Regions from separate parts of the Exiguobacterium sp. s34 genome, predicted to be linked through region 3. Evidence: riboswitches for the same ligand, from Rfam matches in the RefSeq annotation. Region 3 holds a riboswitch; each other region holds the start of a gene.
What was found. A riboswitch is a leader RNA that binds a small molecule or an ion and turns the genes downstream of it on or off. The one in region 3 is predicted to bind S-adenosylmethionine.
Positions count from the first base shown of each region.

Region 1: it holds a riboswitch for S-adenosylmethionine, as region 3 does, so the genes downstream of both, metK (methionine adenosyltransferase) here and mtnK (S-methyl-5-thioribose kinase) in region 3, are expected to answer to the same signal.
Region 2: it holds a riboswitch for S-adenosylmethionine, as region 3 does, so the genes downstream of both, KNO87_RS08265 (aminotransferase class I/II-fold pyridoxal phosphate-dependent enzyme) here and mtnK (S-methyl-5-thioribose kinase) in region 3, are expected to answer to the same signal.

Region 1 covers NZ_JACSKE010000005.1:164,984-172,326, forward strand. The annotation lists gene KNO87_RS11940 (GNAT family N-acetyltransferase) at 278-748, opposite strand; gene KNO87_RS11945 (hypothetical protein) at 914-1,435, shown strand; gene metK (methionine adenosyltransferase) at 1,479-2,687, opposite strand; SAM riboswitch class I at 2,820-2,939, opposite strand; gene pckA (phosphoenolpyruvate carboxykinase (ATP)) at 3,262-4,833, shown strand; gene KNO87_RS11960 (alpha/beta hydrolase family protein) at 4,857-5,621, opposite strand; gene ytkD (RNA deprotection pyrophosphohydrolase) at 5,602-6,075, opposite strand; gene KNO87_RS11970 (glucose-6-phosphate isomerase) at 6,175-7,343, opposite strand, start outside.
Region 2 covers NZ_JACSKE010000003.1:251,924-259,266, reverse strand. The annotation lists gene KNO87_RS08270 (iron-containing alcohol dehydrogenase) at 16-1,032, opposite strand; gene KNO87_RS08265 (aminotransferase class I/II-fold pyridoxal phosphate-dependent enzyme) at 1,029-2,204, opposite strand; SAM riboswitch class I at 2,283-2,382, opposite strand; gene KNO87_RS08260 (AI-2E family transporter) at 2,541-3,641, shown strand; gene KNO87_RS08255 (MDR family MFS transporter) at 3,910-5,154, shown strand; gene KNO87_RS08250 (peptide MFS transporter) at 5,298-6,791, shown strand; gene KNO87_RS08245 (glutamine synthetase family protein) at 6,835-7,343, opposite strand, start outside.
Region 3 covers NZ_JACSKE010000001.1:553,875-561,217, reverse strand. The annotation lists gene KNO87_RS02765 (TerC family protein) at 223-1,053, shown strand; gene KNO87_RS02760 (cupin domain-containing protein) at 1,090-1,623, opposite strand; gene KNO87_RS02755 (methylthioribulose 1-phosphate dehydratase) at 1,637-2,254, opposite strand; gene KNO87_RS02750 (2-hydroxy-3-keto-5-methylthiopentenyl-1-phosphate phosphatase) at 2,251-2,901, opposite strand; gene KNO87_RS02745 (2,3-diketo-5-methylthiopentyl-1-phosphate enolase) at 2,898-4,052, opposite strand; SAM riboswitch class I at 4,123-4,224, opposite strand; SAM riboswitch class I at 4,430-4,532, shown strand; gene mtnK (S-methyl-5-thioribose kinase) at 4,614-5,765, shown strand; gene mtnA (S-methyl-5-thioribose-1-phosphate isomerase) at 5,762-6,796, shown strand; gene KNO87_RS02730 (sugar ABC transporter substrate-binding protein) at 6,789-7,343, shown strand, end outside.

The DNA of each region.
Region 1 (7,343 bases), on a different contig from region 3:
TCGTCTGTCACGTAAAATCTTCAACGTTCACCTTGCGGATGACCGAAGTAGCGAAAACCAAGCAGAGTAGGCATCCGCGGAAAAGAAACTGACAAGATTGACTTTCAACCGTCGGGACGACGGGGTTAGCCTGATCAGGTTCCGAACGTTAGGTCGGATAACTCAGGAATCCTCCATCTCTAAGCAAAGCGTAGGTGGAGGTAGTTCAAAGACTATGTGTATTGTATCAAAAAAACATCAGCCGCAACTGATGTTTGAAGAAAATCCGTCTGGAGGCTTAGCTTGGGTCGTATCGTAAATGAATCAGCTCCATCGGCTGGTCGTACACCTCTTCTTGGATACGATTTACTTCTGTAAACGATTGATGCAAGAGAAAAGCGATCGCTTGGTCATTTGAATTTTCAACGTACACTTCCATCGGTTGTGGTTTTTTTGATTGGAGATAGTTCAAAAAAGCCGCTCCATACCCGTTTCGGTGATAATCGGGGTGAAGATAGAGACGAAGCATCTCCCACATGTCACCGCGATCGATGGCATGACAAAATCCGATGACATCTTCTTCGAACTCGCCCACGATAAAATATTGTTCTCGTGCTTCTTCACTTGAACTGATTGCTCGTACAATTTCTTCTTGTCGATAGGCACGCTCCATTGCTTTCAACCGATTGAAATCATCCTCTGAAATCGTTGCAAGTGCAATTGTCCGAATCAATGCTGCATCTTCTGGAACTGCTTCCCTCATGTTCATGACAGCTTCCCCCTTTTAGCCAATCTATTTGTATCATTCCCTATCACAGCGTTTTTATCCTGCTCTTTCATTTCTTTTTCATGACGATTCATAAGAAAACGTTATGTCCGGATTCGACTAGGGTATAACACTATCAATGCCAATCACATGAAGGAGTGGAACAACATGGAACCAAAATTAGAGCATGACCCGAAAGTTGAACAAACAGAGAATCCAAATCGTCAATTCGACCAAATGGATGCAGGGAGTCCAAAAATCAGCGTTGTGACCGGAATGTTACTCGGTGCGCTCGTCGGTGGTCTCCTCGCCTTACTTAGCTCCTCGAATCGGGAGCAGACGAAACAATCTCTTACAAATGCAAAATCCTCGGTCGGCGGCATCGTCAATGAAGTTAAACAAGATCCAGCCGGAAAAGCATCTCAAGTGATTGAACAGGTGAAGACCGCTTCCGGCAAGATTCAGGAAGTCTCTACAGACGTTCAAAACGTATATGAAAAAGTTGTCGGAGAAGTCGATACGGTCAAAGAAGACGTCAATAAAATCGTCGAGACGGCCCAAGAAGCAAAATCTGATTTACAAGACATCGGTGAAAAAGTCGTCGATGCGAAAGATACCGCACTTGGACAAGAAACAACTTCCACTGATTCGACTTCGAATGACAATAAACAGACGCCACCAACGACTTAACCTAAAAAAACCGACCTTTCCGTGGAAAGGTCGGCTTTTTTGATTACGCGAAACGCTTCGCGCCTTCTTCAAGAACTGCTGCTTTATCTGTTTGCTCCCATGGGAGTTCGATATCTGTACGACCGAAGTGACCGTAAGCTGCTGTTTGCTTGTAGATTGGACGGCGAAGGTCAAGCATCTTGATGATGCCTGCTGGACGGAGGTCGAAGTTCTCACGAACGAGTTCAACGAGCTCTGTTTCGCTCAATTTACCAGTGCCGAACGTATCGACAGCGATTGATACTGGATGTGCTACCCCAATCGCGTAAGCGAGTTGAACTTCTGCTTTATCCGCAAGTCCTGCTGCAACGATGTTTTTCGCTACATAACGAGCTGCGTACGCCGCTGAACGGTCAACTTTTGTAGGATCTTTACCAGAGAACGCGCCACCGCCGTGACGAGCGTAACCACCGTACGTATCGACGATGATTTTACGTCCTGTAAGACCCGCATCCCCTTGTGGTCCACCGATTACGAAGCGACCAGTCGGGTTAATGAAGTATTTCGTTTCAGCATCGATGAGTTCAGCCGGGATGACTGCTTCGATGACATGTTTTTTCAAGTCTTCTTGAATTTGCTCAAGTGTGATTTCTTCAGCGTGTTGTGTCGAGATGACGATTGTATCGATACGAACAGGGTTGTTGTCCTCATCGTACTCGACCGTCACTTGCGTCTTACCATCCGGACGGAGGTATTCAAGCGTACCGTTCTTACGAACTTCAGCAAGACGACGTGACAACTTGTGCGCCAATGAGATTGGGAGCGGCATGAGCTCAGGTGTCTCGTTTGTCGCATATCCGAACATGAGACCTTGGTCACCTGCACCGATTGCATCAAGTTCCTCTTCAGTCATCTGACCTTCACGTGCTTCAAGAGCCTGGTCAACACCTTGCGCGATGTCTACTGACTGCTCGTCAATCGACGTCAAGACCGCACATGTTTCTGCGTCGAAACCATATTTCGCACGTGTGTATCCGATTTCACGGATTGTTTCACGGACAACTTTCGGGATATCCACGTAAGTTGACGTTGTGATTTCACCAGCTACGAGTACAAGACCTGTTGTGACAGACGTTTCTGCCGCAACACGGGCATTCGGGTCTTCCGCTAAAATGGCATCCAAAATCGAGTCAGAGATCTGATCACAAATTTTATCTGGATGTCCTTCAGTAACCGACTCTGAAGTAAAAAGTCGACGGTTCAATTTTGACATTCAAAAAACCTCCTATAATAAGGGTGATATGTGGACGGTACTCGTTCCCCTTACGCGTTGCTTTGGGACGGTAATGAAAAAAACCTCCCCCGATGACATACATGGGGAAAGGTTGAATCGTTCTTCCTTACCCTCTTATCGTTCGAAGCTAATGGCTTCGCTTCAGGATAGCACCTTTTCCGCACAAGACTTCATGTCGGACGGTTGCTGGGCTTCGTAGGGCCTTGTTCCCTCCACCGCTCAGAATAAGAGTATCCGTTACGAAAACCATCATATAAATGACGCTCGATTATGTCAAGGGAATCAGACGAATTCGTAAAAGTTTTCACTGACTTGCAAAACATTTCTGTTTGTGAATTGTCAAACATTTTTTTAATTCGTTTCTGTTTTTTAACACCTTGTGATAAGAGAATGTGATAAACTGTCTTTGTAAGAAAGCGCTTACTTAGAGAGAAGAAACGCTTGTGTTTAATTAGTGTGTCACATATAATTAAAAATGTCATACTGATTAATCGTAATCGCGGAAGTATGCGGATTTCATCCACATCTATTTAGGGGAAAGGTGGGATTCAGGATGGCGACAACGCTCCTGAAAATCGAAGAATTAATTAATGGTGCCGACATGAAACGGAACTTGACAGTTCCAGAACTGGTGGAAGAAGCCATTCAAAACGGTGAAGGTGTACTGACAAAAGACGGGGCTTTATCTGTCAGCACCGGTGCTTTTACCGGACGGTCACCGAAAGACAAATTCGTCGTACAAGATGAAGTCAGCAACAACCTTGTTGATTGGGGAAAAGTGAACCAACCAATCGCAGAAGAGAAGTTTTCAGCACTTCTTGACAAAGTACTCGACCATTTAGAAAAGAAAGATAAGCTTTATTACCTCGAAGCGTCTGCAGGTGCCGATGAGCACTATACGCTACCGGTTCGTGCGATCACAGAATATGCATGGCACAGCCTGTTCGCGAAGCAATTATTCTTACGTGAATGGCCGACGAAAGGTGCGTTCGATCCGTTCACGGTCATCTATGCACCGAGTTATAAAGCAGACCCTGTAGTCGATGGTACGAATTCAGAGACGTTCATTCTCGTTTCATTCGCCAAGCGCACGATTCTGATCGGGGGAACAGAATACGGTGGCGAAATTAAAAAGTCAATTTTCTCCGTCATGAACTTCTTGTTGCCTGAGCAAAACGTATTATCGATGCACTGCTCGGCAAACGTCAATGATGCAAACGAAACGGCCCTCTTCTTTGGATTGTCGGGAACTGGAAAGACGACACTCTCGGCAGATCCGGAGCGCCATTTGATTGGAGACGACGAGCACGGATGGTCACCGGATGGGGTCTTCAACATCGAGGGTGGTTGCTACGCGAAGACGATCAACCTGTCACGTGAGAACGAACCACAAATCTATGATGCGATCCGATTCGGTTCATTGATCGAAAACGTCGTATTAAACGAAGATCGTACGCCTGACTATAAGAACATTTCCTTGACGGAAAATACACGTGCGGCGTATCCGATCGAGTTCATCGACAACGCCTTACTTCCATCACGTGCCGGTCATCCGAATACAATCGTCTTCTTGACGGCAGATGCGTACGGTGTCTTACCTCCAATCAGCAAACTAACGAAAGAACAGGCGATGTATCATTTCTTGTCTGGTTATACGTCTAAACTTGCTGGTACGGAGCGTGGGGTCACAGAACCACAAGCGACGTTCTCGACTTGCTTCGGTTCACCGTTCCTCCCGCTCGCTCCTGAGCGTTATGCGGATATGCTCGGTCAGTTAATTGAAGAACACGATGTGGATGTCTACCTTGTCAACACAGGTTGGACAGGTGGGGCATACGGCGAAGGTTCGCGTATGAAACTCGCCTATACACGTGCAATGGTCAATGCCGCGGTCAATGGTCAACTCCGCGACGTCAAGACGATGAAGCATGACATTTTCAATGTCGAGATTCCTGTAGCCATCGATGGCGTACCGAGTGACGTACTCAACCCACGAGATACGTGGAGCGACCCAGCCCGTTACGACGTAGAGGCAAAAGCACTCGCCATGAAATTTAAAGAGAACTTCAATCGATTCACGAAAGCGAGTGAGTCGATCATCGCAGCCGGACCACTCGTCATCTGACACAAAAAGCACTGACTCGATTTTTAACGAGTCAGTGCTTTTTCTTGTCGCAACATCCAATCCATCGCCTGTTCAGTCGTCTCCCATTTATCCCAAAACGGAAGCTGGTGACCGAACGGAAGCACCCAAAACTCCGCTTGCTCTCCTAATTTTTCGGCGACGGCTGTCGCATGACGCAAGCGAACTTGTTCATCGTCCGTACCGTGGATGAGAAGCGTCGGGGCCACCCACTCCTTATAGAGTGGAGAACGGTCGACATACGCAGATTCTGCCGATTCCGGGTCACCACCCGTCATGCGCCGTAACATCTTCCGCATCGAGCGTTGCTCCTCATATGTCCATTCGAGATTTGTCACGCCAGCCCAGGAAGTAACCGTTGTGACCGGTCGTTCGGAAGCGAGCGAGAGGGCCATCATACCCCCTCTCGAAAAGCCGAGCACATGGATCGGTCGTCCGCTCATGTGGACACGGTCGAATAGCGAAAGCACGTCCTCTAAGTCTTCTCCACCGAAATCTTCTTTTCCAGTCCCACCATGGTTGCCACGATAGACCGGTGCCACGACATGAAAGCCGCGCGAAGCAAACTGCATGAGACGTGGCAAACGAACATCCCCGATCCGTGCCGTCCCGCCTCGTAAGTACATCAATACTTGGCCGTTTGAACGTTTCGGTTCAATCGAATACGCCACGACCTCTTCCCCATCTGTCGTCGTGTACCATCCCCGTGTCACGCGATAACCCGCATATGGTGGGAGGACATCGATTCGATCAAACCAATTTCTGATCATATAGAACCCTTATCGTTTCTGGTAGGACACGATCTTTCATCATGAAGCTGTAGCGTGGATTGCGCAATAAATTGTCCGGCAAGGCATCGATTAAGACAGCCCCATCTGTCTCATCAATGGCAGGATGATCCTCGAATCGCTCAATCTCCGCATAGTAAATGTTTTTGATGACCGTATCGCCACGACCTAGCACACGATACTGTCCTAGATACCGTAACGTTTTGACGATTCCACCAGTCTCTTCATAGACTTCCCGAATGGCGGCATCGTCCTCGTGTTCTCCAGGTTCGACTTTCCCACCTGGAAACTCGAGCCCCCGTTGTTTATGCTTCGTCAATACCCATTTGTCTTCAAAGCGGGCGACGACCCAGACGTGGAGCGGTGTGTCTGAGAACGGATAATGGGTGAAGCTTAACTCGACTTGATTATGATAGTAGTCCTTGAATGTCTTCATAGTCCATCCCTTTCTTTCCCATGTCTACTCTCACTTTACCTTGTCTTCACCTAGTTTCAAACAAAAAAATCGGTCCGACGCGCGGACCGATTCGTTTTCTTATTGATTCAAGCGTTTTTCAAGCTCTGCTTTTTGTTCTTCATAACCCGGTTTACCGAGTAACGCGAACATGTTCGCTTTGTAAGCTTCGACGCCTGGCTGGTTGAACGGGTTCACTCCGAGAATGTATCCGCTCATCGCGCATGCTTTTTCGAAGAAGTAGAACAAGTAACCGAGGTGATACGGTGTCATCTCCGGCAATTCGACGACCAAGTTCGGTACATCGCCGTCAGTGTGTGCGAGAAGCGTTCCTTCTGTCGCCTTGTCGTTCACGAACTGAATCGTTTCACCTGCGAGGAAGTTCAAACCGTCTAAATCTTGAGCGTCTTCTGGAACGTTCATCGAATGACGGACTTCTTTCACACGGATGACCGTCTCGAACAAGTCACGACGACCTTCTTGGATATATTGTCCCATCGAGTGGAGGTCTGTCGAGAAGTCGACAGCCGCTGGGAAGATCCCTTTGTTGTCTTTCCCTTCTGATTCACCGTAAAGCTGTTTCCACCACTCTGACACATAATGAAGAGCTGGCTCGTAGTTGACGAGCATCTCGATCGATTTGCCTTTTGCGTAAAGGGCATTACGGACGACCGCATATTGATATGCTTCGTTCTCAGCCAACTCTGGTGAGCTGTAAGCATTTTGCGCGTCACGTGCACCTTCCATCAAAGCATCGATATCGATCCCTGCAGCTGCAATCGGAAGAAGTCCGACTGGAGTGAGGACAGAGAAACGTCCACCGACATCATCTGGGATAACGAATGTCTCGTATCCTTCTGCGTCCGCGAGCGTCTTGAGTGCACCACGGGCACGGTCTGTCGTCGCGTAGATACGCTCACGTGCTCCATCTTGACCGTACTTGTCTTCCATGAACTGCTTGAGGACACGGAATGCAATCGCAGGTTCAGTCGTCGTTCCTGATTTCGAGATGACGTTGATTGAGACTTCTTTTCCTTCAAGCACTTGAAGCAACTCTCTCATATACGTTGAAGAGATATTGTGGCCCGCATAGAATACTTGTGGTGCCTTACGCTCTTCTTTTGACAATACGTTGAAGAACGAATGTTGAAGCATTTCGATCGCTGCACGGGCACCGAGGTATGATCCTCCGATTCCGACGACGACGAGAACGTCTGAATTCTCGCGAATTCGTTCCGCCGCAGCTTTGA
Region 2 (7,343 bases), on a different contig from region 3:
TTACTGATAAAAGCATTATTTGTAAACCATTTCTTGAAGATTTATGAGAATTTCTTTTAACCGTTCTAAATCATCGAAATCACGAAATCCTTGAATCTTGATTTCTTCACGAATCAATGTGACCAATTCATCGATTTGATCAAAACGAATACCAAGTTGCGCAAGTGAAGTTGGTGCACCGATGGATTGAAGCCAGTTCTCGAGAATTACGGTGTCCTCAGATGCTACCAGTCGCTCTTGAACCACCAATCCGAACCCCACCTTATCCCCGTGTAGCCAATGATGAGTCGAGTCAAAGCGACTGAGCGCATTATGAACGGCGTGCGCGACAGCAACACGTGTGCCGGCATCTCCAAACCCACCGACCGCACCACCGATTGCGAGGACGTGATCGACGATATATCGGATGTCCGTGCCGTAGCGACGGAAATCCTGTTCGCGGATCGACAGGTCCATCAACTTGCCACACTGTGCCGCGAGCGATAGCCCTGACTGAATGCCTGCATCCCTTGATGTCGTTCCGCTAATATATCGGGCCTCGTACCACTTTGCGACCGTATCGATCACGCCAGCCTTGAAATAGTCGTAAGGTGAATCACGTAACAGTCGTTCATCCGCGATGACGCGCTCGATGACGACCGAAAATGTGTCGTAACGGATATATGACCCTTCCTCAGTGTAGATGACGCTAAGCGGTGTGAAGGCGGCACAGTTTGACACGAGTGTTGGGACGACAATGAGCGGTACGCTCTGAGAAGCCGCGATTCGTTTTGCTGTATCAATCAATTTGCCGCCACCAACGGCAATCCATACGTCAGGTCGATAACCGTTCAACCGTTCAACTTCCTCGTCTGAACATTCTCCGGTAAATCGTACGCTCGGGAGATCCGCGAGGCGAGGCGACACGCGCACCGCCTTGCTATACCCGCTCTCCCCTCTCAAGACAAGCGCCTCCCGATTCCCGATACGCGCGGGAAGATTCTCAAGTGCGTCTTTCGAATGATCGTACTCAAGTACCGCCTGACGAATCATAGATGAACCTCCTCATAAGCCGCGAACAATTTCTCGATCCGTTCTACCGCTTCATCAATCTTCTGTTCAGACGATACGAGACCGAAGCGGATGTGGCGCTCCCCCTCTGTTCCGAAGAAATAGCCTGGTGTGACGGCGACGCCCGCCTCGTGGAGTAACTTTGTCGAGAAAGATTTTGCATCTCCCTCAGGCACTTTCGCCCATACAAAGAAGGAACCCTTCGGCGCCTCAATGTCCCACCCGGCACGGCGTAATCCGTCAATCAGTCGGTTTCGTCTTGTTTCATAAAGCGACGCGAGGTCGTCACGGAGTTCGCGAGGTGACTCGAGCGCCACGATGGCCGCCTCTTGAATGGCCGAGAAGACAGATACATGGACGTGGTCTTGATAGGTGTTGATTGCCTCGATAATGTCAGCATTCCCGACCGCGAACGCGACACGCCATCCTGACATATTGAATGCTTTCGACATTGTATAGACTTCGATTCCAATTTCTTTCGCCCCTTCGGCTTGAAGGAAACTCGGAGGAACGTGACTATCGAACCCGATGCTTCCATATGCAAAGTCATGGACGACCATCACATCATGTTGTTTGGCGAATGCGACGGTGTCCTCAAAAAATGCCGGTGTTGCGACAGCACCCGTCGGATTGCTCGGATAGTTCAAATACATGAGTCGAGCGTGAAGCGGATCGAGTGTCGAATAGTCCGGAAGGAAGCCGTTTTCTTCTTTTAACGTCAAATCGATGATCTCGGCACCGGCAAGACGTGCCCCCGAGATATAGTCCGGATACCCTGGGTTCGGCAGTAGGATGCCGTCACCCGGTTCGAGAAGGCATTGTGGGAGTGTGATCAGACCTGATTTACTGCCGATCAAGATAGCGACTTCCCGTTCCGGGTCGAGTTCGACACCATATTCCCGAGAATAAAATGATGCGACCGCTTCTTTTAAGCGCGCTTGTCCGCGAAACGGACCGTATTGGTGTGTCGACGGGTCCGTGATGGCACGTTCGAGCGCCTCACAGATTGGAGCGGGAGTCGGTAAGTCGGGCGTCCCTTGTCCGAGCCGGATAACGGTCTTTCCACTAGCTTCTACCGCCGCGACCTCTTCTGCTAATCCGACGAAGTGTTGGGTTGGTAAAGATTTTAATAATTGTGAACGTCTGTCTGCCATGATTCTTCCTCCTGATACGAAAAAACACCCCTTTCTGAGGAAAGGGGTGCTCAATACAGACGTATGTAGTCAACCACCTTCCCATCTCTCAAGGTCACCTTGCTGGAATTAGCACAGTATTTTGCAATCTGTTGCTGAAGCTTCATCGGGCCAGTCCCTCCGCTTCTCTTGATAGAAAGTGTTATTCGCTATGTAATTTTAGTATGTCCCTAAGTTAACCAGACATTTCCAACGGTGTCAAACATTTTTTTCAAGGTGAACATCTATTGAATCCTTTTCAAAAAACATTCATAGTAAAAGGGTAGAAAAATTATATTTGTATGAGGGGATAGAGCATTGGAGCTTAATCGTCAACTTATTTGGAAACTCAGTGTGATCGGTCTGATTTTACTCGTCTTATGGCGTGTCATCAGTGAACCGGATACCATCTCACGTGTTTTGCAGTACACGTTTCAGTTACTGACCCCAATTATCATGGGGATTGCCATCGCTTTACTACTCAACACCGTACTCTCTTATATAGAGGAACGGTTCCATTTGAAACGGTATCAAGGTCTGCTCATCGTCTATATCACGTTTATCGGGATTTTAGCGATCTCGGTCGTCACCTTGTTCCCACGGATTTACTCGAGTCTTTCATCACTTATCGAAGAGTTACCGGTCTATATCCGTCAAATCGATGCGTTTCTTGGTGATGTAAACAATTACTTGAAAGACTATAACGCTACCATCGCCCAGGCGATTGATTTTGCGCGCTTCGAGGACCGCTACTCGGGATGGGTCGAAACAGCCGTCCTCTCGTCTGTCGGTTATGTCTCAAGTTTTACGATGACATTGATTAACTTCTTGATTGGGATTGTCATCTCAATTTATCTTTTGAAAGACAAAGAAGTCTTCGCTCGTATGTTCAAGCGCCTTCTCTACGCGCTGTTACCAGTTGGTACTGCAAAGACGACGATCGATATCTTTCAAGAGATGGATTATATTTTTAAACGATACATCATCGGAAAGTCACTCGATTGTCTGATCATCGGTGTCCTGGCTGTCATCGGACTTTTGATCATCGGGGCGCCATATGCGCTACTCCTTGGTGTTATCGTCGGCGTCCTCAACTTCATCCCGTATGTCGGTCCACTACTTGGGATGATCCCGGCGTTCATCATCACATACTTCTATGACCCGTTCACCGCCGTATTGGTGCTCTTGTTCATCTTCTTGTTGCAACAATTCGATGGATTGTGGCTCGGTCCGAAAATTCTTGGTGACAGTGTCGGGATCACGCCATTTTGGGTCATCACGTCCATCATTATCGGGGGCAGCCTGTTCGGTCTCGTCGGCATGTTCGTGAGTGTCCCTATCACTGCGATGATTCAAGTCGTCTTGTCTAGACTCATTGACTATCGTTTGAATCGTAAAAATTTGAATGAGTTACTTTAAATCTCTTCATGAATCTGTTGACATATTCATGAAATGTGTCATACAGTTGAAGAGAAGAACACAATTAACAGAAAGGAGAGGTTCCCATGTCAGTAGTATCTTCGAAACCATTCACTCAAGTTCATACTGATTGGCAGGCACCTCTTCGATTGAAACAGATCTAAGACGCCTGCCTATCGAGGCATGCATAAACAACGTGGGACGTCGTATGCCTTTATGCATATGACGTCCCTTTTGTGTCTAAAATTAAATAAAGCAGGTGACCTGTATGTTTCAATCACTCAAACGGCTTGACCGCAATATTTGGATTCGTTTCTTAGGGGAGACGATTACGGGAATCATGATGTTCATGATCGCCCCATTCTTAGTCCTTTATTATAGCGACCAGTTAGATAGCTACCTTCAAGTCGGAATCATTATGGCGACTGGACCAATCATGGCGCTCCTCGGCTCGATGATTGGCGGCCGACTCGCCGATCTCTATGGGCGAAAACCGATCATGATGATTGCCATCATCGGTGACGCGCTTGCCCTCATCGGTTTTGCGTTCGCGGATTCGTTTTGGCCATTATTGTTACTAAATGCGATGCTCGGTTTGACTAACTCACTATTCCATCCCGCTGCTAGTGCGATGGTTGCTGACGTCACAGAACCCGAGCATATGAACGAAGCATTCGGCCTATTACGGATGGGGCATAACATCGGTGCTGCGTTTGGACCTCTCCTCGGGAGTGCGGTACTGTTCATCGACCGCGAGCTGATTTTCTTTGCAGCGGCGTTCATCTTCGGTCTTTATGCCCTCGCACTCGGCTACTTCATTCGCGAATCATTGCCGGAGTTCACAGAAGATGAGACCCCGAGCAACCGGGAAGTGTTGCGCGTATTTTATAATGACCGCGTGTTTCTGATCTTCATCTTTGCGGGTATATTCATATCAATGGGATTCTCGGTCGTCGAGAGCATGTTACCGCTCTTTTTGAAAGAGTCGCTCCCGACATACACCGCACAACAGAACCCATTCCCATACCTGTTGGCACTTAATGGAATCATGGTCGTCCTCTTCCAGTTTCCAATCGCTTCGAAGCTCGGGAATAAACCGTTTGGGAAAGTCATGCTTGCCGGAGCGACCGTCTTCGGAATCGGGATGATTTTACTCGCCGTCGTCCCTAGAGCTTTGTACGCAATTGATGTTCCTTACCTTCCACTCGTTGGAATCTTACTCGCCGTCTATGCATTTTACACGCTTGGCGAGATGTTTATGTCGCCTGTTCAACAGACGTTCATCGCCTTGATTGCGCCAGAGAATATGCGCGGTGCCTATAATGGGGCTGCAAGTGTTCAATGGCTAATTGGCGGTGTGACGGCACCAATCATCGCAAGTGTCTTTTTCGACAATCGTGCCGGACATATTGCATTGATTCTGATCGGCGGCGCAAGTTGCCTATCTGGCATCATTTACTGGCAACTCGGACGTTATGTCCAGGCAACGGAAGCAAAACAAAAGACAGCGTAATCACTCATCGACCACACTCTCTGCTCATGGAAGTGTGGTCTTTTCATTCTTTGCATCTTTATTAAAATTTGAAATTATCATTCAATTCACTTTACAATCATAATAATCCTTTTTATGATAAAACGGTTAAGGAGGGATCTTTCATGGAAAGGATCGATAAACAGACAATCGTGGACAGTGTTCCACAAAAAGGCTTCTTCGGACAACCGAAAGGGTTGTTCACCTTATTCTTCACTGAATTTTGGGAACGTTTCTCGTACTATGGCATGCGGGCCATCCTCGTATTCTATATGTACTATGAGGTTTCTGAAGGTGGACTCGGGCTCGACCGTAACGTCGCGCTCTCGATTATGTCCGTCTACGGTGCACTCGTTTATATGTCAGGGGTCATTGGGGGATGGCTTGCGGACAGAGTATTCGGGACGTCACGGGCGGTCTTCTACGGTGGTGTGTTCATCATGCTCGGACACATCGTCCTCTCGATTCCAGGTAGCGTCGTCTTCTTATTCATCTCGATGGCGTTGATTGTTATTGGTACGGGTTTATTGAAACCAAACGTATCAAGTATAGTCGGAGATATGTATAGTGAAACGGATCGCCGTCGTGACGCTGGATTCAGTATCTTCTACATGGGTATCAACTTGGGCGCGTTCATTTCACCGCTCATCGTTGGACAAGTTCAAAAAGATTACGGCTTCCATTGGGGCTTCGCCCTTGCTGCCATCGGGATGTTCGTTGGACTCGTCGTCTTCGTATTGACGCGTAAAACGAACCTTGGCCTTGCTGGCTCATACGTACCGAACCCGTTATCTCCTGATGAGAAAAAGAATACGATTCGAATCGTCAGCCTTGTCACAATCGGAATCGCCATCTTACTTGCGATTTTGATCCCACTCGGCTGGTTCACGATTAACACATTCATCTCGCTCGTCGGGGTGTTCGGAATCGCAATTCCAACAGTTTACTTCATCATCATGTATCGCAGTCCAAAAACGACAGAGGTTGAGCGTTCACGCATCATTGCCTATATCCCGCTCTTCATCGCCTCCGTCATGTTCTGGGCGATTCAAGAGCAAGGGGCAACAATCCTTGCGAGTTATGCGGATACACGGACTGACCTTGAATTCTTCGGATTCACGTTGTCTCCAGCTTGGTTCCAATCGTTGAACCCGCTTTTCATCATTCTACTTGCACCGGTCTTTGCTTGGCTTTGGGTACGCCTTGGAGACCGTGAGCCAAGCATCCCGACGAAATTCGCTTTCGGGATCTTGTTTGCCGGAATCAGTTTCTTGGTCATCCTACTTCCTGCTTACTTCAGCGGTCCGGATGCCCTTGTCAACCCGCTTTGGCTCGTCTTGAGTTACTTCATCGTTGTCTTGGGAGAACTAAGTTTATCGCCGGTCGGTTTGTCGGCTACGACAAAACTTGCACCAGCAGCATTCTCCGCTCAAACGATGTCACTCTGGTTCTTGTCGAACGCTGCCGCACAAGGAATCAACGCACAGCTCGTCAAGTTCTACTCACCTGAGAACGAGATGCTCTATTTCGGGGTAATCGGTGGTGTTGCCATCGTTTTAAGCTTGATTCTGTTCGCACTCGCACCAAAAATCAAAGTATATATGCGCGGAATCCATTAATCTTTAAAAAACGCCAGCCGATTGAATCGGCTGGCGTCATTTTTTATTTGCGTACTTGAATGAGTGACAAGTAACGATCGATCATATTGTGGTTAAAGTAATCATGGAAGTTGTCTTGTTTCAGCGATTGAATCGATTCATGGAACGTCGCAGGGAGCGAAGCGATTCCTTGGCTCTCAATTTGTTTAGCTGAATACTCAAACAAGTCGTCTTCGTTCGGCTTAGATGGTTCAAGCTTCTGCTCAATCCCTTCTAAACCAGCGTAGATGAGGGCGGCAAGTGCCAAATACGGGTTAGCACTCGGGTCAGGGTTTCGAACCTCGACACGCGTCGCGCTTCCACGGGAAGCTGGAATTCGAATCATCGAACTGCGGTTCGACGGACTCCAGCAAATATTAACCGGTGCCTCGAATCCAGGAACGAGACGCTCATATGACTCAGGCAGTGGGTTTGTAAAGATAGCCGTCGCACGGGCATGCTTTAAAATCCCTTCGATGAAGTGACGTGCTGTTTGAGAAAGTCCATAATCCGCGTCGGCCTCATCAAACGCAT
Region 3 (7,343 bases):
AGGACCACTCGTTCTTGTTAGGATTTTATCACGAAATGATGGCTGAACGGGTATGATTTTGCTCTCATAACATGTTTTCAATATGCAATCGAAAAAAATCCTTCAGATATTGAAGAAAGAGGATTGATTTACGTTATGAACGGGAATAAAATGGTCCTGTGAACTTAAAAAATAGATCACTATTAAATATGAAGGAATTGAAAGAAAAAAGGAGATGTTTTTATGGATTGGCAGTTAGTCCTGCAGTATGCCTGGATCGTCGTCGTACTCGTCGGTTTAGAAGGCTTGTTATCTGCAGACAACGCGCTCGTTTTGGCCGTCATGGTCAAACATTTGCCGCGTACGGAGCAGAAGAAGGCATTGTTCTACGGACTCTTAGGGGCGTTCGTCTTCCGGTTTATCGCATTGTTCTTAATCTCATTCTTGATCAACGTATGGCAAGTACAGGCACTCGGTGCACTTTACTTAATCGGGATGAGTGCGCGACACCTGTATATGACCTATAAGGCGAGAAAGATGGAGCCGAAACAGGAGTTGGCGGCCGAAGCCAAAGAAGAGACAGCTGTCACAGAAAAGCCGGTGTCGAAGAAAGAGTTTTGGCTCACTGTCGCGAAAGTCGAGTTTGCGGATATCGCCTTTGCGGTCGATTCGATTTTGGCAGCGGTCGCACTTGCGGTCAGCTTGCCACCACTCGGTCTCGGTGAGATTGGTGGGATTGACTCAGGTCAGTTCTTCGTCGTCTTGACAGGTGGTCTCATCGGGGTCGTCTTAATGCGATTTGCGGCACGTATTTTCGTCAAGTTGCTTCATCAACGTCCGACACTTGAAACGGCTGCTTTCATCATCGTCGGCTGGGTCGGGGTCAAGTTGACAGTTCTCGTACTCGAACATCCGGGATTCAAAGAATTGATTGCCGGTACACCGTTCGAATTCATGGGACTCCCAGACGGATTTGTTCACTCGACGGCTTGGACGATTTTCTTCTGGTCGGTCATGGTCGGGATTGCGACATGGGGCTGGTTCTCATCGAAACCGACAGCGGTCAAACATTAAAAAATGGTCTCTCGTTTTTAAGCGAGAGACCTTTTCTTATGCATTCACGTTTTCTTTTTCGTAAATCGGCACCCAGCCCTCAGTCGTCACGAAAATGCGAACGGCGACGACTTGGCGGTCTTCTTGCAACGTGAAGTAATGACGTGTGTTGACAGGCACCGAGATGAGGTCACCCGGATTGAGCTCGATATTGAAGTATCCGCGCTCTGCGTCGTCGATGGCAAAAATGCCGTGACCACTGACGATGAAACGAACCTCGTCGTCCGTATGGTGATGTTCTTTTTGGAAGTTGACGAGCAGTTCGTCTAAGTTAGGCGTCGCATCGGACAAGGAGATGACGTCAGCCGTTTGATAACCACGTCGCGTCGATACGTCTTGAATCTCGTCTTGGAACGTCGATAAAATGACGGCTTTGTCTTCGTCTGTTAGTTGATAGTTTTCTTGAAGGGAAGCCGGTAATTTCGCGATGTCCCATGCTTCGTAAAGGATGCCTCGTGATTCTAAAAAGTCACGTACCTCTTGTTGATCACTGACACGTTCTTCGGTTTGTTGAAAATAAATCGTTGCCATGTTGAATTCCTCCTTATGAATGGACGCCTAGGGCGCGTAATTTTAATGAATAGCTAAACAAAAATTCATATGCCTCTAAATAACGTTTTGCCGCAGCGGGCGTCTCTCCCCAAACGGTGATCCCGTGGTTCCGAATGAGGACGGCACCGGCATCGCTTGTGACATGTGGGGCAAATGCATGGGCGAGTGTCGGGATATCCGCGTGATTCTCGATAATCGGGATCCGGACACTGGCCGTTTCCTCCCAATAGCCGAGTGCCTTGATGATTTCTTGGCCCGTGAACGTGACATGTCCTTTCGCTGCGTAAAGTTCTGAGATGACGTTATTGTCGACCGTATGCACATGAAGAGAACAGGTTGCGTTCGTGTTGCTAAAGATTTCGATGTGTAGCAATGTCTCCGCAGACGGTTTGCCTGACTGTTCTCCAATCAATTGACCGGTCGCGTCGACGAGCACGAAGTCTTTCTCCGTGCGCTTTCGTTTATCACGACCGCTTGCCGTCACGAGGAACGTCAACGGGTCGTCCGATACGCGGATTGCCAGGTTGCCACTTGTCCCGGGGAACCAGTCCCGTGCGGCAAGCTCGTCTTTAATGTCGGCAAGTTCTACCCATCGTTCTTGTATCGTCATACACGCACTCCTTTCAAATGAGCTGAAATATCGTGGAATGTCTCAAACGGAATATGTTGGATTCCTTCCGTCTCACAAAGAGAGATCAATTGACCACGCGCATACACGACATCGGCCCGTTTAGCGATTTCAAAATCGGTGACCGAGTCGCCGATGACAATCAACGTGTCGGTAGGTGAGACGATCTGTCGGGCAATCGTCGGCTTGCAACATCCACAATCGTTCGAGCAATAGGCATCGCATGAATGAGGCCATGTGACGCGTGCCGTCTCTCCTGAAAAGTCAACGTGATTGCAGTAAATGTGTTCAGGTACGACATGACCTTCTAGAATCGGATGGACGAAAAAGTCCATACCGCCACTGACGACATCAAATCGGAAGCCAAGTGACTGCGTCTCTTGTAAAAACTCGATGAACCCTGGCCGAAGCGTGATGGTCGAAAGAAGAAACTCACGGTATCGTACTTCCTGGTCACTCGGAAGTAAGCCGAACATCTGACCGACACCTTCTCGGATGGAGAGCGTCTGGTTCAAGACGGCATCTTTGAGCTCGACCCAATCAGGAGGTGCGAACTGTCGCATCAACGCGATGATGTTATCTTCTTCGGTGATCGTCCCGTCGAAGTCACAGATGACATGCGTGCTCATCGTGCACCCCACGCATCCAACGCGGTCGATAGTGCATCGGTATCGTTCGTCTTGCCAAGCGTCTGGTCAATCGCCTGTCGGAACGCCTTCGCTCCAGCGACCGCACCGTCTGGATGCCCATGAATCCCGCCGCCGGCATTGATGACGACATCCGTTCCGAAGTCTCGAACCAAGTCCGGGACGAGTCCAGGATGAATCCCGGCAGATGGGACCGTCAGAATCGGTTTCGTCCAATGGGGTTCTGTCGCATACGTCTGAATCTGTTGCGCTTCGTCTTTCGGTGTCGACAGCGAACCATACGGCGACGGGAAGAGCGTCAAGTCCGCCCCGGCGAGTCGAATCAGTTTCCCGAAAAGGAGGGAATGGCGGACTGATCCAGTCAACGCCCCCGCAAAAGCGGGATGTGCCAAAATCGGAACGTGAATCTCAGAGTCTTTGGCGAGTTCTCGCAAGGCATCGAGCCCATACGTATACACGTTAAACAAGAGCGCGGTCGCGCCAGCCTCAATCAATTGCTTCGCCTGTTCGCGTAACGTGAAGACGGGTCCACTCAATGTCACGGCGTATAGAACGGAGCGACCCGTCAATTCTTGATGTTCTTGAATGATCGATGCCCCGACCCGTGCCCGTTCGAGCGACGGGGTAAGTGGATTGTCATATAAAATCTCATCGTCCTTGACGAGGTCGATTCCGCCGTTGAATTGGTCACGGAGCTGTGTCGCCAAAAAGTCGAGGTCCCGTCCGATAACACCTTTGAAGATACTCATGGCGAGCGGTCGGTCGTGTACACGAAGGATGTCGCGAACACCTTCGACACCGAATGTGGCACCAGGGAAGTCTGATGCGAGCTCTTCCGGGAGTGATAGGTCAATCAGTTGGACGCTTGGGTCGAGTGATAGTTTTCCAAACGTCGTCGTCAGAATGGACGAGAAGTCTGGCGTCACATTATGTAGCGGGTAACGAATAGAGAAGCGACTCGTCGTTTCTTGTTGGGACGTCTCGATGACCTCACCACGGAACGCCTGCAGTTGATGTTGCTCGATGTGGTTCAACTCGGTCCACGTGCCGACGGTCAGCTCATGTGCGATTTTTTCAGCCACGCGTTCGACGTGATCGGTATGTTTGATTTCATAAGTAGCGATAATTCCCATAAGTTCCTCCTTTCAGGTCAAACAAAAAATGACCTCATGCCAAGGCAAGAGGTCATTCGAAAACAATGAACTCTTATCTCTCAGCGATAGCTGCAAGAATTAGCACCGTGCCATTTCTGGTCGGTTGCTGCGACATCATCGGGCTTGTCCCTCCGTCTGCTCTTGATAAGAATAGTTGTGAAGTTGTGAAATTTAATTGAATTTTTACATAGAATCGCTCACTCGTCAATTCCTTTTTTTGAGAAAAAAAGTTTGAAAATAATGTTTCTATATATGCGTGTCAAAAATAGGGAGTCGACCGAAAATAGAGGATTGACAACTAGCGTCTCGAGTCCGTAATATTCGTCTCAACACGTCAAACACAATTAAATCATTTACTCTTATCGCGAGTTGGCAGAGGGAATTGGCCCTAAGACGCCGCAGCAACCGACCATTTGGCACGGTGCTACATCCACCAGACATATGTCTGAAAGATGAGAGGAACAACCAATTTGGGTGTGCCTCTTTCTCGCGGAGAAAGGGGCTTTTTTCATGTATATGCACAGGAAAGGGGAAAGCATCATGGCTTATAAGGCGTTTACAGAACAGAGTGTCGTCGACCATGTTCGACAGTTGGGGTTACTAGAAGAGGGGATCGCAGAATGTGAGGAAATCGGAGATGGAAATTTAAATCTCGTCTTTCGCGTTCGCCAAGGCGATACGTCATTGATTGTGAAACAGGCGTTACCATACGCAAAAGTCGTTGGAGAGAGCTGGCCGCTCACGCTTGATCGGTCTTGGATTGAACAGCTGGCCCTTCGTGAGTTTTCCAAAGTCGTTCCACAGTTCGTACCGGGTGTCCTCGGGAGCGACCGTGAACTCGCTTATACGATTTTGGAAGATTTATCAGCTTTTGAGATTGTCCGCACCGGCTTTCTAAAAGGCGAGAGCTATCCGAATTTAGCGCGTCACGTCGGTACATTCCTCGGTGAAACGTTGTTTGCGACGTCTGACTATGCGAACGGTCCACTCGTCAAGAAACAAATCGAAAAGGAGTATTATAATCCAGAACTGTGCGATATCACGGAGAAACTCATCTTTACCGACCCGTATCGCGATGCAGAATCGAATCAGATTGAATCTGCCATTCGTACAGATGTTGAAAAATTATGGTCAGATCTCGCCCTGAAGATTGAAGTGGCCAAATTGAAGGTCGGGTTCGTGACGAAACATGAAGCGTTATTACATGGAGATTTACATACAGGAAGTATTTTTGCGACGCGTCAAGAAACGAAAATCATCGATCCTGAGTTTGCGTTTTATGGTCCGTTCGGCTTTGATATCGGTCAAATCATTGCTCATTTAGTGTTCTCGACGTATGCGCATCCGTTGAAACGGTTCGAACGCTTCACAGAAGTGCTCACCGTCTGGGAGACGTTTGAAAAAACGTTCCGCACACGCTTCACACAGGCGGTCGAACCGTTCAACACAGTAGGATTCGTGGACGAACTGTTGCCGTCGATTTTGAGTGATGCGATTGGTTACGCAGGCTGTGAACTGATTCGTCGAACGATTGGTCTTGCTGGGGTCGCTGACTTAGAAACACTACCAGACGACCTTCGCATCGAACGGAAACGCCACTCCTTAGAACTCGGCACGCGCCTCATCAAACAGCGCCATCAGATTCAATCGATTGACCAGTTGATTCCAGTCCTGTCGGAGGTGCGAGTATGAGTGTGCAAAGTATTCATTTCGATGCCGACACTGAAATCTTGACGATTTTAGATCAGACACAGTTGCCGCAAGAAGAGCGCTATATTGAAGTGTTGACGCTCGAACAGGCCGAACATGCGATCAAGTCGCTTCAAGTTCGAGGAGCACCGGCCATCGCCTATTTCGGGGCGTTCGTCCTCGCAAAAGAAGCATCACGTCTGCAAGATAATCCATATTTTCACCGCCAATTGGACCAAGTCGGGCAACGATTGATTGCGACCAGACCGACGGCGGTCAACTTACAGCACGTCATCGAATCACTCCTACGATTGAACGTAGGGGAGGACTTTGAACAGATCGCAAAAGCAATTAAAGAGCGTGCGATTGAAATTTATGAACAAGACGTGGCGACGTATCGCACGATTGGTGAGCATGCGCTCACCGTGTTACCCGCCGGTGGCAATGTATTGACGATTTGTAACGCCGGTGCCATTGCGACGTCACGTTATGGTACTGCGCTTGCCCCATTCTATGTCGGAAAAGAGCGTGGCATCCCGTTTCGGGTGTTCGCATCGGAAACCCGTCCACTGCTTCAAGGGGCACGGTTGACCGTATGGGAACTCGACCGGGCAGACATCGATGTCACGTTGATCACCGACAATATGGCGGCGTGGACGATTCAGACGAAACAAGTCGATGCCATCATCGTCGGGGCGGACCGCATCACACGTACCGGTCATACAGCCAATAAAATCGGGACGCTCCAGCTCGCAATTTTGGCGAAACACTACAACATCCCGTTCTATGTCGCCGCCCCGCATTCGACGTTTGATTTGGAAGCAGACGACACGATTCAAATCGAGGAACGGGACGCGCATGAAGTGACCCATATCGGGGGACATCCGACGGCACTCGTCGGCATCACAGTCTTCAACCCGGCGTTTGATGTGACCCCACCAGAACTCATCACTGGTCTCATTACGGAGACAGGTGTGCTCGAACCGACCGAGTCGGTCATTGTTGAACACGTAGGAGGAAACGCATATGTCTAAAAAAATCATCTTCTTCCTGTTGACCGTCATCCTGGCGCTCGCCGGATGCACGAATGAACAGGCGCAACCGAAGACGACAGCGAGTCAAACGGAAACGAAAACGAAACCGGTCAGCGTATCCAATGGGACGCTTCCAAAAGACCTAGAAGTCGCCCTCGTCATGCAGATGTCGATTGGGACGTTCTCTTCGCAGTATATCGAAGGGGTGACCGAGCAAGTCGAAGCGTTCGGTGGCAACGTGAAAGTGTATAACGCTGATAATGATTTGTCGAAGATGGCAAGTTACGTCGATACGGCGACGACGCAAGGGGTCGATGTGATCTTGATTGACCACGGACGTGCCGATGCTTTGAAAGAACCCGTTCAACGGGCGCTCGATAAAGGCATCAAAGTCGTCGCATTCGATAATGATTTAACGAATGAAGGGGTGACGGTCATCGACCAAGATGATTATTCCCTCGCTTGGCGCTCCCTTAAAGCACTTGCTGAAGATTTGGACGGCGAAGGGAACATCGTCACGATTTGGGTCGGTGGGTTCACCCCGATG